DNA from 4 places in the Streptomyces sp. NPDC026062 genome. Region 4 is predicted to be linked to each of the others. Evidence: riboswitches for the same ligand, from Rfam matches in the RefSeq annotation. Region 4 holds a riboswitch; each other region holds the start of a gene.
What was found. Region 4 has a riboswitch for cyclic di-AMP ahead of ACZ4LX_RS23905 (transglycosylase family protein). Riboswitches for the same ligand answer to the same signal wherever they lie in the genome.
Positions count from the first base shown of each region.

Region 1: it holds a riboswitch for cyclic di-AMP, as region 4 does, so the genes downstream of both, ACZ4LX_RS20975 (C40 family peptidase) here and ACZ4LX_RS23905 (transglycosylase family protein) in region 4, are expected to answer to the same signal.
Region 2: it holds a riboswitch for cyclic di-AMP, as region 4 does, so the genes downstream of both, ACZ4LX_RS28010 (M23 family metallopeptidase) here and ACZ4LX_RS23905 (transglycosylase family protein) in region 4, are expected to answer to the same signal.
Region 3: it holds a riboswitch for cyclic di-AMP, as region 4 does, so the genes downstream of both, ACZ4LX_RS13380 (C40 family peptidase) here and ACZ4LX_RS23905 (transglycosylase family protein) in region 4, are expected to answer to the same signal.

Region 1 is NZ_JBVHOQ010000022.1:56,315-59,773, forward strand. It holds gene pcrA (DNA helicase PcrA) at 1-1,353, opposite strand, end outside; cyclic di-AMP (ydaO/yuaA leader) riboswitch at 1,614-1,779, shown strand; gene ACZ4LX_RS20975 (C40 family peptidase) at 1,778-2,953, shown strand; gene ACZ4LX_RS20980 (hypothetical protein) at 3,027-3,380, opposite strand.
Region 2 is NZ_JBVHOQ010000035.1:67,161-70,619, reverse strand. It holds gene ACZ4LX_RS28020 (PrsW family intramembrane metalloprotease) at 1-212, shown strand, start outside; gene ACZ4LX_RS28015 (aldo/keto reductase) at 260-1,204, opposite strand; gene ACZ4LX_RS28010 (M23 family metallopeptidase) at 1,471-2,640, opposite strand; cyclic di-AMP (ydaO/yuaA leader) riboswitch at 2,652-2,805, opposite strand; gene ACZ4LX_RS28005 (PP2C family protein-serine/threonine phosphatase) at 3,021-3,459, opposite strand, start outside.
Region 3 is NZ_JBVHOQ010000012.1:16,245-19,703, reverse strand. It holds gene ACZ4LX_RS13390 (ATP-dependent Clp protease proteolytic subunit) at 1-432, shown strand, start outside; gene ACZ4LX_RS13385 (hypothetical protein) at 440-748, shown strand; cyclic di-AMP (ydaO/yuaA leader) riboswitch at 1,076-1,247, shown strand; gene ACZ4LX_RS13380 (C40 family peptidase) at 1,251-1,724, shown strand; gene ACZ4LX_RS13375 (LysE family translocator) at 1,924-2,571, opposite strand; gene ACZ4LX_RS13370 (LysR family transcriptional regulator) at 2,644-3,459, shown strand, end outside.
Region 4 is NZ_JBVHOQ010000027.1:41,919-45,377, forward strand. It holds gene eno (phosphopyruvate hydratase) at 1-270, opposite strand, end outside; gene ACZ4LX_RS23905 (transglycosylase family protein) at 557-1,306, opposite strand; cyclic di-AMP (ydaO/yuaA leader) riboswitch at 1,311-1,482, opposite strand; gene ACZ4LX_RS23910 (transglycosylase family protein) at 1,784-2,746, opposite strand; gene ACZ4LX_RS23915 (cytochrome P450 family protein) at 2,851-3,459, opposite strand, start outside.

The DNA of each region.
Region 1 (3,459 bases), on a different contig from region 4:
GTAGAAACGCACCCCGCCGACGACCTTGTACGGCAGGCCGACGCGGATGAAGATCTCCTCGAAGACACGGGACTGCGCGTTCGTCCGGTAGAAGATCGCCACGTCGCCGGCCTTCGCGTCGCCCGCGTCGGTCAGCCGGTCGATCTCGTCGGCGACGAACTGCGCCTCGTCGTGCTCGGTGTCCGCGACGTATCCGGTGATCCGGGCGCCGGAGCCGGCGTTGGTCCAGAGGTTCTTGGGGCGGCGGCTCTCGTTGCGCTCGATGACCGCGTTGGCCGCGGACAGGATCGTCTGCGTGGAGCGGTAGTTCTGCTCCAGCATGATCGTGGTCGCGTCCGGGTAGTCCTCCTCGAACTGGAGGATGTTGCGGATGGTCGCGCCGCGGAAGGCGTAGATCGACTGGTCCGCGTCACCCACGACGCACAGCTCGGCGGGGGCGTCCTCGGGACCGGCCGGGCCGACCAGCTCCCGTACGAGGGTGTACTGGGCGTGGTTGGTGTCCTGGTACTCGTCGACGAGGACGTGCCGGAAGCGGCGGCGGTAGTGCTCGGCGACATCGGGGAACGCCTGGAGCAGGTGCACCGTCGTCATGATGATGTCGTCGAAGTCCAGGGCGTTCGCCTCACGCAGCCGGGACTGGTAGAGCGCGTACGCCTGGGCGAGCGTCTTCTCGAAACCGTCGGCCGCCTGTCCGGCGAAGGTCTCCTCGTCGATCAGTTCGTTCTTCAGGTTCGAGACCTTCGCCGTGAACGACTTCGGCGGGAAGCGCTTCGGGTCGAGGTCGAGATCGCGGCAGACCAGGGCCATGAGGCGCTTGGAGTCGGCGGCGTCGTAGATCGAGAACGAGGAGGTGAAGCCGAGCCTCTTCGACTCGCGGCGCAGGATCCGCACGCACGCGCTGTGGAAGGTCATGACCCACATGGCGTTGGCCCGCGGTCCGACGAGCTGTCCGACGCGCTCCTTCATCTCGCCCGCGGCCTTGTTGGTGAAGGTGATCGCCAGGATCTGGCCCGGGTGCACCCCGCGCTCGGCCAGCAGGTGGGCGATGCGGTGGGTCAGTACGCGGGTCTTGCCCGAACCGGCACCGGCGACGATGAGCAGCGGCGATCCGGCGTGCACGACGGCGGCGCGCTGCTCGGTGTTCAGCCCGTCGAGCAGCGCCGCGGCATCGATGACCGGGCGGTGGGCCCCGTCGCGGTAGTACGCGTCGCGGGGCGGCGGGGGCCCGTCGAAAACGCCCGCGAAAAGGCCCTCCGGCACCGCTTCGGGTGCGGAGTCCTCGGGGGGCGGCGGGGGCTCTTCCTCCGTGTGCTGGAGGCCGGCCAGGAAACTGTCGTCAAAGAGGCTGCTCATCGCCTCCCGAGTCTAGGCGTGCGCACCGACACTCCGCGGCCGAGTGACGAAGCACGCATCCGGGAGCGGGCACACAGAGCGAGCGGGAGACCGCGCTGTGTGGAGCGGGTGCGGCTCCCACCTGCCGCTGGGCACCCCGATGCGCCGAGGTCACGAAAATGTATCGGGCATATCGAACATCAACCTTCACAGCGGCACCATGAGTTGGCTAGCGTGCTCGTTCGGACGGCCCGTACCCCCAAGAGGCGATCCACGCCGAGCGGGCGTCCACGCCGAATCCGGGCTGCCCGTGCGGGAGTCCGGAACCGGGGACCCACACGCGTCACCGGGGTGAATCGGTCCGCATCCCCCACCAGGACCGTAGGGCAGCCTTCCGTTCCGCCCGAACCCGACAGCTAACCCGGTAGGCGGTCCACGGAAGGAGATGCCGGCCTTGGCGTCGCATCGCAAACCGCGCACCCGTGTGCGCAGCACCGGCCCGGCAGTCGGGATCACGACGGCCGCGCTGGCGTCGGTGACCCTGCTGTCCGCGCAGAGCGCACTGGCCGCCCCGGCCCCCAAGCCCAGCATCGAGGACGTGCAGAAGAAGGTCGACGGCCTCTACCGGCAGGCGGGCACCGCGACCCAGCAGTACAACCAGGCGAAGGAGGCGACGGCCAAGCAGCGCTCCAAGGTGGACACGCTGCTGGACGACGTCGCCCGGCGCACCGAGAAGCTGAACGAGGCCCGCAGGACGCTCGGCACCTACGCCGCCGCCCAGTACCGGGGCGGCGCCCTCGCTCCGACCGCCACGTTCTTCCTGGCCGACGACCCGCAGTCGTTCTTCGACCAGACCCACCTCATGGACCGGATGACCTCGCGCCAGACGCAGGCGGTGGCGGACTTCCGTACGCAGCAGGCGAAGGCCTCCAAGCAGCGGGCCGAGGCCGTGGCGAGCCTGGAGACCCTCACCGAGTCGCAGACGACGCTGCGCACCAGCAAGCAGAACGTCCAGACGAAGCTGTCCCAGGCCCGCAGCCTGCTGTCGAAGCTGACCGCCGAGGAGAAGGCGCGTCTGGCGGAGCTGGAGCGCAAGAAGGAGGCCGAGGCCAGGCGCAAGGCCGCGGAACTGGCGAAGAAGCAGGCCGCCGCGAAGGCCGAGGCCGACCGCAAGGCCGAGGAGGCCGCCAAGAAGGCCGACCAGGAAGCGGGCACCGGGAGCGGGACGGGTACGGGAACCGGTACGGGCACGGGCTCGGACACCGACGCCTCCACCAAGGCCGAGAAGGTCATGGCGTTCGCCAGGGCGCAGCTCGGCAAGCCGTACGTCTGGGGGGCTACCGGCCCGGCCTCGTACGACTGCTCGGGGCTCACCCAGGCGGCCTGGAAGGCGGCCGGCGTCGACATCCCGCGGACCACCTGGGACCAGGTGAACGTCGGCACCCGGATCGCCACGGCGGATCTGCAACCCGGTGACCTGGTCTTCTTCTACGACGACATCAGCCACGTCGGCATCTACAAGGGTGACGGCATGATGATCCACGCGCCGAAGCCGGGGGCGAACGTGCGCGAGGAGTCGATCTTCTACATGCCGATCTACGGGAGCGTGCGGCCGGGCTGACCTCTCCCCGCCCACACGCGAGAACGCCGCTGCCCGGACCCCATGGGGTCCGGGCAGCGGCGTGAGCGAGGGCTCAGGTCCAGAGCGTGGCGATGAAGATGTTGACGATCGTCAGTCCGCCGACCGCGGCGAAGAGGCCCTTGTCGACCTTTTCGTCGTCGCGCTTGACGTAGACGAGCGCGAGGATCACGACCAGGATCAGCAGCTTGACGCCGATCTTTATGTTGTTCACCGGGTGGTCGTCGGCCTGGTCGAGCCCGACCAGCGCGATTCCGGTGACCAGCATGGTCAGCGCGCCGTGCAGCATGGCCGGGACGAACCGTGCCGTGCCCGCGCCCATCGCCTTCATCTGGGTCAGGAAACCGCCCAGCAGAGAGGCGATGCCGATGATGTGCAGGGCGACGAAGACATCGATGAGTACACGCATGGCTCCGCAGCCTAGCTCCGGCCATATCAGCACTCCACAGCCGGGTGCGGCTTAGTAACCACTTGTCCGTGCGATGCAC
Region 2 (3,459 bases), on a different contig from region 4:
TGCCCGCAGCGCACCAGCCGTACCCAGGGCCGGTCCAGGGTCCGGGATACGGGCCGTACCCACCCCACGGCGGCCACACCCCGCACCCGTACGCCGGGCAGCCGTACTCCACACCCCCGTACGCCGGGCAGCCGTACAGCTCGCCTGCGTACACGAACCCGCCGCACACCAACCCTGGGTACGACCGGCCGTGGCACGGACCACAGGGTTGAGACCGGCCGGCCCCGCCACAGGTTGAGGGCAGACCGCCCGGCCGGTCTCAGGCAGAGGCTTCGGTGAGGCCTGCCAGCTCCTGGTCCGTCAGCCGCAGTCCGGCGACGGCCACCAGCGCGGGAAGCTGCTCGACCGTACGGGCCGAGGCGATCGGCGCGGCGACGGTCGGCCGGGCGGCCAGCCACGCCAGCGCCACGGTCGCGATCTCCGCGTCCCGCTCCTGCGCCACCTTGTCGAGCGCGGCAAGCACCTTCTGTCCGCGCTCCGACTCCAGGTGCGTGCCGGCGCTCCCGGCGCGGGCGCTCTCCACGGCCGTCCCCGTGCGGTACTTGCCGGTGAGGAACCCGGAGGCGAGGGCGAAGTACGGGACGGCGGCGAGCCCGGCGTCGGCGGCGGTGTCCTGGAGCTCGCCCTCGTACGTGTCCCGGGAGACCAGGTTGTAGTGGGGCTGGAGAGCCACGTAACGGGCGAGTCCCTCGCGCTCGGAGAAGTCCAGCGAGGCGCGGAGCCGCTGGGGACTGATGTTGGAAGCGGCGATCTCGCGGACCTTGCCCTCCTTCACCAGCTGGTCGAGGGCGGTGATGATCTCCTCGACGGGGACCGTCTCGTCGTCGAAGTGCGTGTAGTAGAGGTCGATGTGGTCGGTGCCGAGCCGACGCAGCGACTCCTCGGCGGCGGCCTTGATGGTGGTGGCGGAGAGCCCCTTGTACGCGGGGTGGGCGCCGACCTTGGTGGCCACGACGATGTCGGAGCGATTGCCGCGCGCGGCGAGCCACTTGCCGATGAGGGCCTCCGACTCACCGCCCTCGTTGCCGGGGACCCAGGCCGAGTAGGAGTCGGCCGTGTCGACGAAGTTGCCGCCGGCCGCCGCGTACGCGTCGAGAACAGCGAAGGACTGAGCCTCGTCGGCGGTCCAGCCGAAGACGTTGCCCCCGAGTGCGAGCGGGAAGACCTGAAGGCCGGAGGAGCCGAGCTTGCGGAGAGAAGTCATGGGGGGAACAACCGCATCCACGGGCTTCACTATTCCGTGGCCTGTACATCTGGCCACGGCCCGCACATCAGACCGTGGCTCCTGCGTCTGCCCCCTCGCCCCTGTGTCGGCCCCCTCGCCCGTGTGTCGGCCCCCGGCCCCTGGCCCGTGCGCCCGAACGGACCCGGCGGGCGGGTGCGGACAGACCGGCAGCCCTGACGTCGGGGGGTGAGCGTCAGGGCTGCCGGGGTTTCGATGGGCCGGACGACCGGCGTGGGCAAACGGTGTCAGATCGTCAGACCCCGGGCCCGCAGCCAGGGAGCCGGGTCGATGCCGGTGCCGTCCGGGGTGTGGACCTCCAGGTGGAGGTGGGGGCCGGTCACGTTGCCGGTCGCGCCGACGCGCCCGATGGTGTCGCCGGTCGTGACCTTCTGACCGATGCTGACATCGATCGAGGACTGGTGGCAGAACCACAGCTCCGTGCCGTCCTCCAGCTCCAGGACCGTGCGGTAGCCGTAGGAACCGGAGTAGCCGGCCGACTTGACGGTGCCGGTGTGGATGGCCTTGATCGGCGTACCGGTCGGCGCCGCGAAGTCGAGACCCGTGTGGTAGCCGGAGGACCACATCGAACCGGCCTCGCCGAAGGTCGAGGTGATCGTGTACGAGGAGGTGGGGATGGCGTAACTGGCGGCGAGCTTGGCAAGCCGCAGCGCCTCCGCCTTCTTCGCCGCCTCCTCCGCCGCCTTCTTCTTCTCGGCGGCGACCTTGGCCTCGGCAGCGTCCTGCTGCTTCTTCGCCTCCGCGGCGGCCTTCTCTGCCGCGGCCTTCTCGGCGGCGGCCTTGACCTCGGCGTCGGCGGCGTCCTGCTGCTGCTCGGCCTGCTGGAGGATGCGCGCGCGGAGGGCTTCGCCCGCGTCGGTGGTGCCCTGCTCCGCCTCGGCGGTGGTGATGCCCGCGGTGCTCAGCGGAGCAGCGGCGACCGCGGCCTCGGCCTTCTCCTCGGGAGTCTCGGACTTGCTCGAGAACAGTGCGCCGACGCCCGGAAGGGACTTGGCGTCGGGGAGATTGTCCGAGATGGAATCGGGCAGAGAGATGGAGACCGGCGGCTTGCTCTGAGCGGTGGCCATGCCACCCGCACCGACGGCCGCGATGACGCCGACACCGAGGACGGTGGAGCTACGGGCCAGACCATTGCGCTGCTTGGCGACGCGGTGCTTGCCGCGCACGGGACGGACGGAGTCCTCGGTGGGATTCCATTCCTCCCAGCTCCTGTCGGGCCCGGAGTCGTCGGCGCGGAAGTCGTTTCCGAAGCCGCTGCCCCGATCGGTCCCGTAATCGGCGGCGTAGGCGGCCCCGTACTCCGTACCGGCAACCGTGCCGGGCCGGGCCGCGAAGTCATCGCCGTACTCGGACACGAACCGGGAGGGAGCTTCGGGGGCAGGCTTGTTGGACGCCACGGGGGCGCACTCCTTTCCTTCCTTCTCGCCTACCGGGTTAGCTGACGGGTTCGGAGCAGGAAGGTCTCCTACGGGTTCCTCCGTCTCATCACAAGACAGAGATGCCCGATTCACCCCATGTAGGTGGTTCCCCGGTTCCCTTGCGGAATTCGGCGCTCGCACACGGTGCCGCCACTGACGGCGGCTGGGACAACCGCGCTGCGTTATCGAACGTTAATAGACACCGGGCTCCGATTCCAAGCTGTTCCCGCTGATCGTTCAGGTCTTTGGCCTGGACTTTACGGGACACAACCGGGTGGAAACGGACGAGTTGATCAGCCTCCGGTAACCATCCGCTTTCTGACGTTGCGTCAAATGTTATGCGGAGGGGTGTCTTTCGACTACGGACGGTGGTATCGCTCCCGACTGCCTTCACCGCGCCCGGCCCGGGGCTCCGCGCCCGGCTTCCCGCCACCTCTCAGACCGACGATCTTCACAGTCGTGCGCCGGCCGGGCTGCCCCTCGACCGGCCGGCCGACGGCGAGCAGCGCCATGTCGTCCGTCGACTCACCGCCCGTATGCAGCCGCACGTCATCGGTCAGCGCGGAAAGCAGCTCCTCGGGCCCGGGGAAGATCCGTCCCCGCAGCCGCTCGGCGGGGTCGTAGAAGACACCTTCGGCGTTACGGGCCTCGGAGAGGCCGTCCGTATAGAGGAGGAGCGTCGCCCCCGCGGGCAGGTCCCACACGTCGACCCGGTCCGGCCACACCCCCAGATCCATCCCCAGCGGCAGCGCGGGCACCGAGGGGCCGAGCACCTCCAGCACCCCGTCCATGTGCAGC
Region 3 (3,459 bases), on a different contig from region 4:
TACATCAACTCCCCCGGCGGCACGTTCGGCGCGATGACCGCCGTCTACGACACGATGGCGTTCCTCACCTGCGAGGTGGAGACCTACTGCCTCGGCCAGGCGGGGGCCGTCGCGGCCGTGCTGCTCGCGGCCGGAGCCCCGGGCGCGAGGCACGCGCTGCCGGGCGCCCGAGTGGTGGTACGGCAGCCCGAACTCACCGAGCCGGTACAGGGTCAGCCGTCCGACCTGGAGATCGAGGCGCGGGAACTGGCCCGCATGCGCGAGACCATGACCGGCATGCTGGCCCGTCACACCGGCCGCCCCGTCCCGCAGATCAACGCCGACACCGAGCGCGACCTCATCCTCGATGCCGAGGGCGCCAAGGACTACGGGCTGGTCGACCACATCATCCGGAACCGTCCGCTGCCGCAGTCCTCGCGCCCGGAGCGGTGAACTTCCGATGCCGCCACCGGAGTTCCCGCCGCTGCCCGCCCTGACCCGCGCGGAGGGCGAGTTCATCGACCGTTACCTGCAAGTCCTCGACCAGGTGGGCCGGATCAATCCGGCCCACGGCGGCGACACCTACGGGGCGCTGCGTGCCGCCCAGGCGCTCGCCTCCTACTCATCCGCACTTCGGGACGCGCTCACACTGATGCATGAGCGCGGCGAATCGCAGATCCACGCAGCCACGTTGACCCGGGCCCTGCGCGTCCTGGACGGCGAACGGCGCTCCCGTCGGGTCACCATCCCGCCCGCCCCGCCGAGTTGATCAGCACGCTGCCGCGACACGCCCGACGCGGCGACCGAATTATCTCGCTCGTTCGGCGTAGACGTTACTTCGCACGAGGGACAACTCGATTTGCGCTTTCGAGGTGGAAGACGGGCGAAATCTCCCCTTCCGCCGCTGGTGCGGCACCGGTCGACAAGTTCCGGAGGTGCACTCAGGACCACCTGTCCACCCGAACGGGTCAGCCGTGACGAGCCTCACATATCGCCGTTTCACCTCGGAAATCGGGCACTCGGTGAGTCAAGATCCCTGGGACGACAAGCCCCCGCCACCGCGGCGGGGCGGTCCGGGCGGACGCCGAGTCCTGCCGCCGTCCGGATGCCTGGTCGACAGGAGTGGATCGGCAGGAGTGGAGGACCCGAGCACAACGGGCCGACCGGACTTCCGGGCGGTCCTCGGGGTGAAGCCGCGACAGCGGCCGGGCAACTTCGCCAGCCCGAACCCGACAGGTCATCCTTCACAGGCGGCTGACGAAGGGTTGCGCATGAGTGCGCAGGTTCATGTCCCGTCTCTGCTCGCCCGGGCCACGACGGCCTCGGCCCTGACTCTCGCCGCTGTCGGCGGCACGCTGTTCGTTCCCGGCGCCGTGACCGAGGCCCAGGCAGCGACACATTCGATGAAGGCCCTCAACATCGCCGCGTCGAAACGGGGGGCGCCCTACCGGTGGGGCGCCACGGGGCCCAGCCGGTTCGACTGTTCCGGGCTGACGCTCTACTCGTTCAAGAAGGCGGGCAAGAAGCTCCCGCGTACGGCCCAGCAGCAGTACAACAAGACCCGCCACATCTCGTCCTCCCAACGGCAGCGCGGCGATCTGGTCTTCTTCCACTCCGGCCGCAGCATCTACCACGTCGGCATCTACGCCGGCAGCGGCAAGATCTGGCACTCGCCCAAGACCGGGGCCGTGGTCCGCCTGGAAAGGATCTGGACGAAGAGCGTCTACTACGGCCGGGTCCGCTGAAGCCCCTCCTCGGTCCGCTGCGACGGTCAGGGACCGGCCCCTGACCCCTCTTCCAGGCTGCGGCGGACGGGTCTGCCGAGGCCTTTCCCGGGTCCGCGGGGGACAGGCCCGATGAGGACAGGTCCACAGAGGCCCCGCACCGGTCCGCCACGCAGGGGCGGGGCCCGCCAGAGTACCCGCCCCCGCTCAAGCTCACGCGTCAGCGCAGCAGCGGACCGGTCACCAGGACCAGCCCCAGCGCGGTGAGTGCCGCGCCGCTGCCGCCCTCGACCACCCGGGCGGTACGCGGCCGGCGCAGCCACCGGCCCAGGCGGTCCACCAGAAGCGCCACGGCCGGGAACCAGATCAGCGCCAGCAGCACGACGATCGTGGCCAGCAGCAGCGTTCGGGGCAGGGGCGCGGCCCCGGCCGGCACGAACTGTGGCAGAAGGCTGAGGAAGAGCACGGGCGCCTTGGGATTCAGCGCGTTGGTGAGGAAGCCCTGGCCCAGCGCCCGCCCGGTTCCCTTCGCGGCCCGCCCGCCACCCGCCTCGTCCGGCCCGCTCTCCGGCCCCTGACCGCTGCGGCGCCGGGCCGCGCACAAGGCGCTGATGCCCAGGTAGAGCACATACGCGCCGCCCAGCAGCTGGATGGTCCGGAACAGCACCGGCACCGCCACCAGCACGGCCGCCAGACCGGCGACGGCCAGCGCGGTGTGGACGAGGAGACCCCCGGCGACCCCGAGAGCCGTCGCCACCCCCGCCGACCGTGAGGCGAGGGCGTTGCGTACGACGACGGTGAAGTCCGCGCCGGGCAGCGCGACCATTCCGGCGGCGACCCCGACGAAGGCGGTCAGCTGTGCGTCCATGACTCCACCCTGGCCCCCTGGAGCCTTTAGCGTGTACTTGCAATCTTCTGGGTCTGCCAAAAGGAATGCTTTATGTACGACGCGACGCGGCTCGCGGCGCTGGTGGCGGTCGCCGAGGCCGGATCGATCACCCGGGCCGCCGCCCGACTGGGGTACACGGCTCCCGCGCTCTCCCAGCAGCTCGCCAAGCTGGAGCGCGAGGCGGGGGCGGCGTTGCTGGTGCGCCATCACCGCGGTGCCCGGCTCACGGCGGCGGGTGAACTGCTGGCCGGGCGCGCGCGGCGGGTCCTCGACGAGATGGACCGGGCCCGCCACGAGCTGGCGCGTCTCGCCGGGCTCTCCGGCGGGCGTGTGCGGGTCGGCACCTTCACCACGGCGGGCATCCACCTGCTGCCGCCGGTGCTGAGCGCGTTCCGCCGTGCGCACCCGGATGTGGAGCTGGTCGTCACCGAGTACGAACCGCCGGACGGGGTGGCCGCGGTGGCGGCGGGCGAGGTGGATCTGGCACTGACCCACGCCTATGAGCCGGCCGCCGCGACATCACCGCCCTCGGGCATCCTGACCGATCCGCTCCTGATCGAGGAACTGGTGCTGATCACTGCCGTCGGGCAGGTCCTGGCCGACGGCAGCGGGCGGCTCCCGGTGACGGAACTGGCCGGTCGGCCCCTGATCAGCAGCGCGCCCACCCATCCGCCCCGCCGGGGGGTGGAGAGCGCACTCGCCGAGGCCGGGGCGCTGCCCGCGGTGGTGTGCGAGTCGCCCGGCTATGCACTGGTCTGCGCCCTGGTCAGCGCGGGCATCGGCATGGCGGTCGTACCCGAGATGGTCGCCGCGATGTCACCGACGCCGCTGTCCGTACGACGGCTGGAGCCGGCCGCCTTCCGCCGG
Region 4 (3,459 bases):
GATCAGCCGCTGCTCGGTCGCGTCGTAGCCGACGAGCTCCGGGCCGATCTGCTCGATCACGGCGAGAACGGCCTTCTCGACACCCTTGCCGTGGTAGCGGTTGGGGTCGCCGTCACGAAGCTCGATGGCCTCGAACGCACCGGTGGAGGCGCCGGACGGAACGGCAGCACGGCCCGTGCTGCCGTCGTCGAGGCCGACCTCGACCTCGACCGTGGGGTTTCCGCGGGAGTCGAGGATTTCCCTGGCTACGACGACGTCGATGGACGGCACGAGGCATCTCCTTCTGGGATATGACGCTGGTGGTGCAGGGTCGCTTTGGCCTTGCGACAAGAGCCTAACCGGCCCGGCCGCCGCAACCGGCCGACCGCCCGTCCCCTGGGACGAAAAAGGACCCAAGGGCAGGCATAGCGGGGCAAAGGTCCAGAAATTTACTGACGAGTAACTACAACAGTTGAACGATCAAACTCGAAACCGGCCGACCCCGGCCCGGTACGCACGGGGGGAAGGTGCGCACCGGGCCGGGGCGGCCGGAGATGTCAGCGAGGAGGGATCGCGACTACTTCGTCAGGTGGAGCTGCTGACCCGGGTAGATCAGGTCGGCGTCCTTGACGATGTCCTTGTTCAGCTCGAAGAGCTTCTCCCAGCCGCCCTTGACCTTGTGGTCGGCGGCGATCTTGCTCAGGGAGTCGCCGGAGACGACCTTGTACTCGCCGTCACCCTTCGCGACCTTGGCACCGGTCGGGGTGGTGACGGTCTTCTTCTGCTCGGCCTTCTTCGGGGCGGCGGAGCGGTCCGAGCGGTTGGTGGCGGGGGCCTCGGCGCGCTCGGCCTTCTTCGGCTCGGCCTGCTGGACCGGCGCGGACTCCTGCTTGGGCGCGGTCTCGGTCCTGGCGGCGGAGGAGCCGGTGTCGACGCCCGGGTCGACACCGTCGTTGCTCAGGTTGCCGGCGCCGGCGCAGGACCAGGCACCCGGGCCCTGGATGGCGAGGAGCTTCTCGGCGGTGGCGATCTGCTGGGCCTTGGTGGCCAGGTCGGCACGGGCCGCGTACTGGGTACCGCCGGCGGCGGCCCAGCTCGACTGCGAGAACTGCAGACCGCCGTAGTAGCCGTTGCCGGTATTGATGGACCAGTTGCCACCGGACTCGCACTGGGCGACGGCGTCCCAGGTGGACACGGAAGCGGCGGAAGCGCCGGTCGCACCCATCAGGGGGACGGCGATGGCGGCACCGGCGACACCGGCGAGCGTGGCGATACGGACGGCCTTGGACGGGCGACGGTGCTTGTTGCCCTTGCTGTTGAGCAGCATCGAGACTTCTCCTCACCGACGCCTACGAGGTGAGCTGTCGGGTTCGGGCCAAGTGAGTTGCCCGGCCGCGCGTCCTAGCGCACGACTTCACCCCAAGCCGGTCCTGATGCGTCTCTCGACGACCGGGCCCGGCGCTTACCTGGGTCCCCCGCTCCTGCCTACGGCGCTTTACGCGTCTGTTCCCTTCGACCGACGGCAGGATTCGGCGTGACGGTCGACGGGGCCCGCGGTGCGAGCGGTTCCGACCGTAAACACACCCAGCCCCGATATCCAAAGATAGACATACCGGATAAACGGCCCTTCCTTGCATCCGAAGAACCATCATTTGCGCAGGTCGGAACGGATGTGGCGGGACCTCCCGGACAAGACACGCCAGTTCACGCAAAGAGACCCATGTCTCACTCCGTCAAAAGTGGGACATAGGCCTCTTAAGTACCTCAAATTTTGAGGCATTCTCAGCCGATCATCAGACCGCTCTCAGTCCGCCTTCACACCGAGATCGAGGCTCTGGCCAGGCAGGATGAGGTCCGGGTCGGAGCCCACCTCCGCCTTGTTGGCCTCGTACAGCTGGGTCCAGCCGCCCGGCAGCTCCTGAGCTTCGGCGATCGCCCAGAGGTTGTCGCCGGCGCGCACGGTGTACGTACCGTCAGCAGCCGGAGCACCGGTGTCGCGTGCGCCACTCTCACCGCGCGAGGCATGGCGCCCCGCCTCCCGGTCGCCGCCGCCGCTCCCCCGGGTCTCCTCGGGGGCCGGAGCGCCCCGGTGCTTGCCGGACTTCTCCTGGCCCCCCGTCGATCCGTTCTCGGCGCCGGAGGCCTTGCCCGAGGGCGTGGTGGAGGGCGTGGCCGAGGGGGAGGCGGACGCGTCCGGGATCCTGCCCTTGCCCTCGGCGCCGCCCGAGGCATCGGCCGAGGCATCGCCCCCGGCGGCGTCCGTGGCCCCGTCCGCCGGCGTCGTCGCGTCCGAGGACGCGTCGTCCGACGCGGTGGCGTCCTCGGAGGGGTCGGCGCTCACCGACGGGTCGGCGGAGGGCGTGGTGCCCGGATCCACACCGGGCAGGCCGCTGTCCGTGGCCAGGCCCGAGATGACCGCACAGCTGGGCCACGCGTTCGGCCCCCGGTCCTCCAGGACCTTCTCCGCCACGGCGATCTGCTGCGAGCGGCTGGCGAGGTCGGCGCGCTCGGCGTACGACTCGCCGCCGTACGACTTCCAGAGCTCCTGCGAGAACTGCAGGCCCCCGTAGTAGCCGTTGCCGAGGTCGGCGCTCCACATGCCGCCGCTCTCGCACTCGGCCACCCGGTCCCAGGTCGAGGCGTCTGCGGCGTGCGCGCCTGCCGCGCCGAGCAGCGGGATGGCGATGGCCGAACCGGTCACGCCTGCGGCGACGACGATCGCGGGTGCCTGCCGAGGGCGACGGTGTCTGCCGTTAGCGGAGCCCATGGGAATGCCTTCCGTGTGACTGACGAGCAACTGATGAGTAGACGGTGAACCTAGCGGGACTCGAACGTGTGTCACAAGTCGATGCAGCAGAGATCACGTGAAAGTCACAGAGTTGACAGAGTGTCACCTTCACCGCGTACCGGGCCCGGCGTGAACTCCACCGGCAGCGTGCGCAGTCCACGCATGATGAGCCCGCCGCGCCACCGCAAATCGGCAGGATCCCCCGCAAGTCGCAGGTCCGGAAGGCGTGTCAGAAGCGTGGCGAGGGCGGTCTGCCCCTCCAGCCGGGCGAGCGGCGCTCCCAGGCAGTAATGGATGCCGTGCCCGTACCCGAGGTGCTGATTGTCACGCCGTGCAAGGTCCAGCGTGTCCGGTCCGCCGAAGCGTTCGGGGTCCCGGTCGGCAGCCGCCAGCACGACGAGGACGGGGTCGCCCTCGCCGACCCGCTGTCCGCCGATGGTCAGCGCCTCGGTGGCGTACCGCCAGGTCGCCAGCTCCACCGGGCCGTCGTACCGCAGCAGTTCCTCGACACCTGTGGTCAGCAGACCCGTCTCCCCCGCGGCGAGGGAGGCCTGGAGCCGTGCGCGCTGATCCGGGTGGCCCAGCAGCGTGTGGACGCTGTTGCCGATGAGATTGACGGTCGTCTCGAAACCGGCGAACAGGATGATGAAGGCCATCGCGGCGGCCTCGTTCTCCGTCAGGTGCTCGCCGTG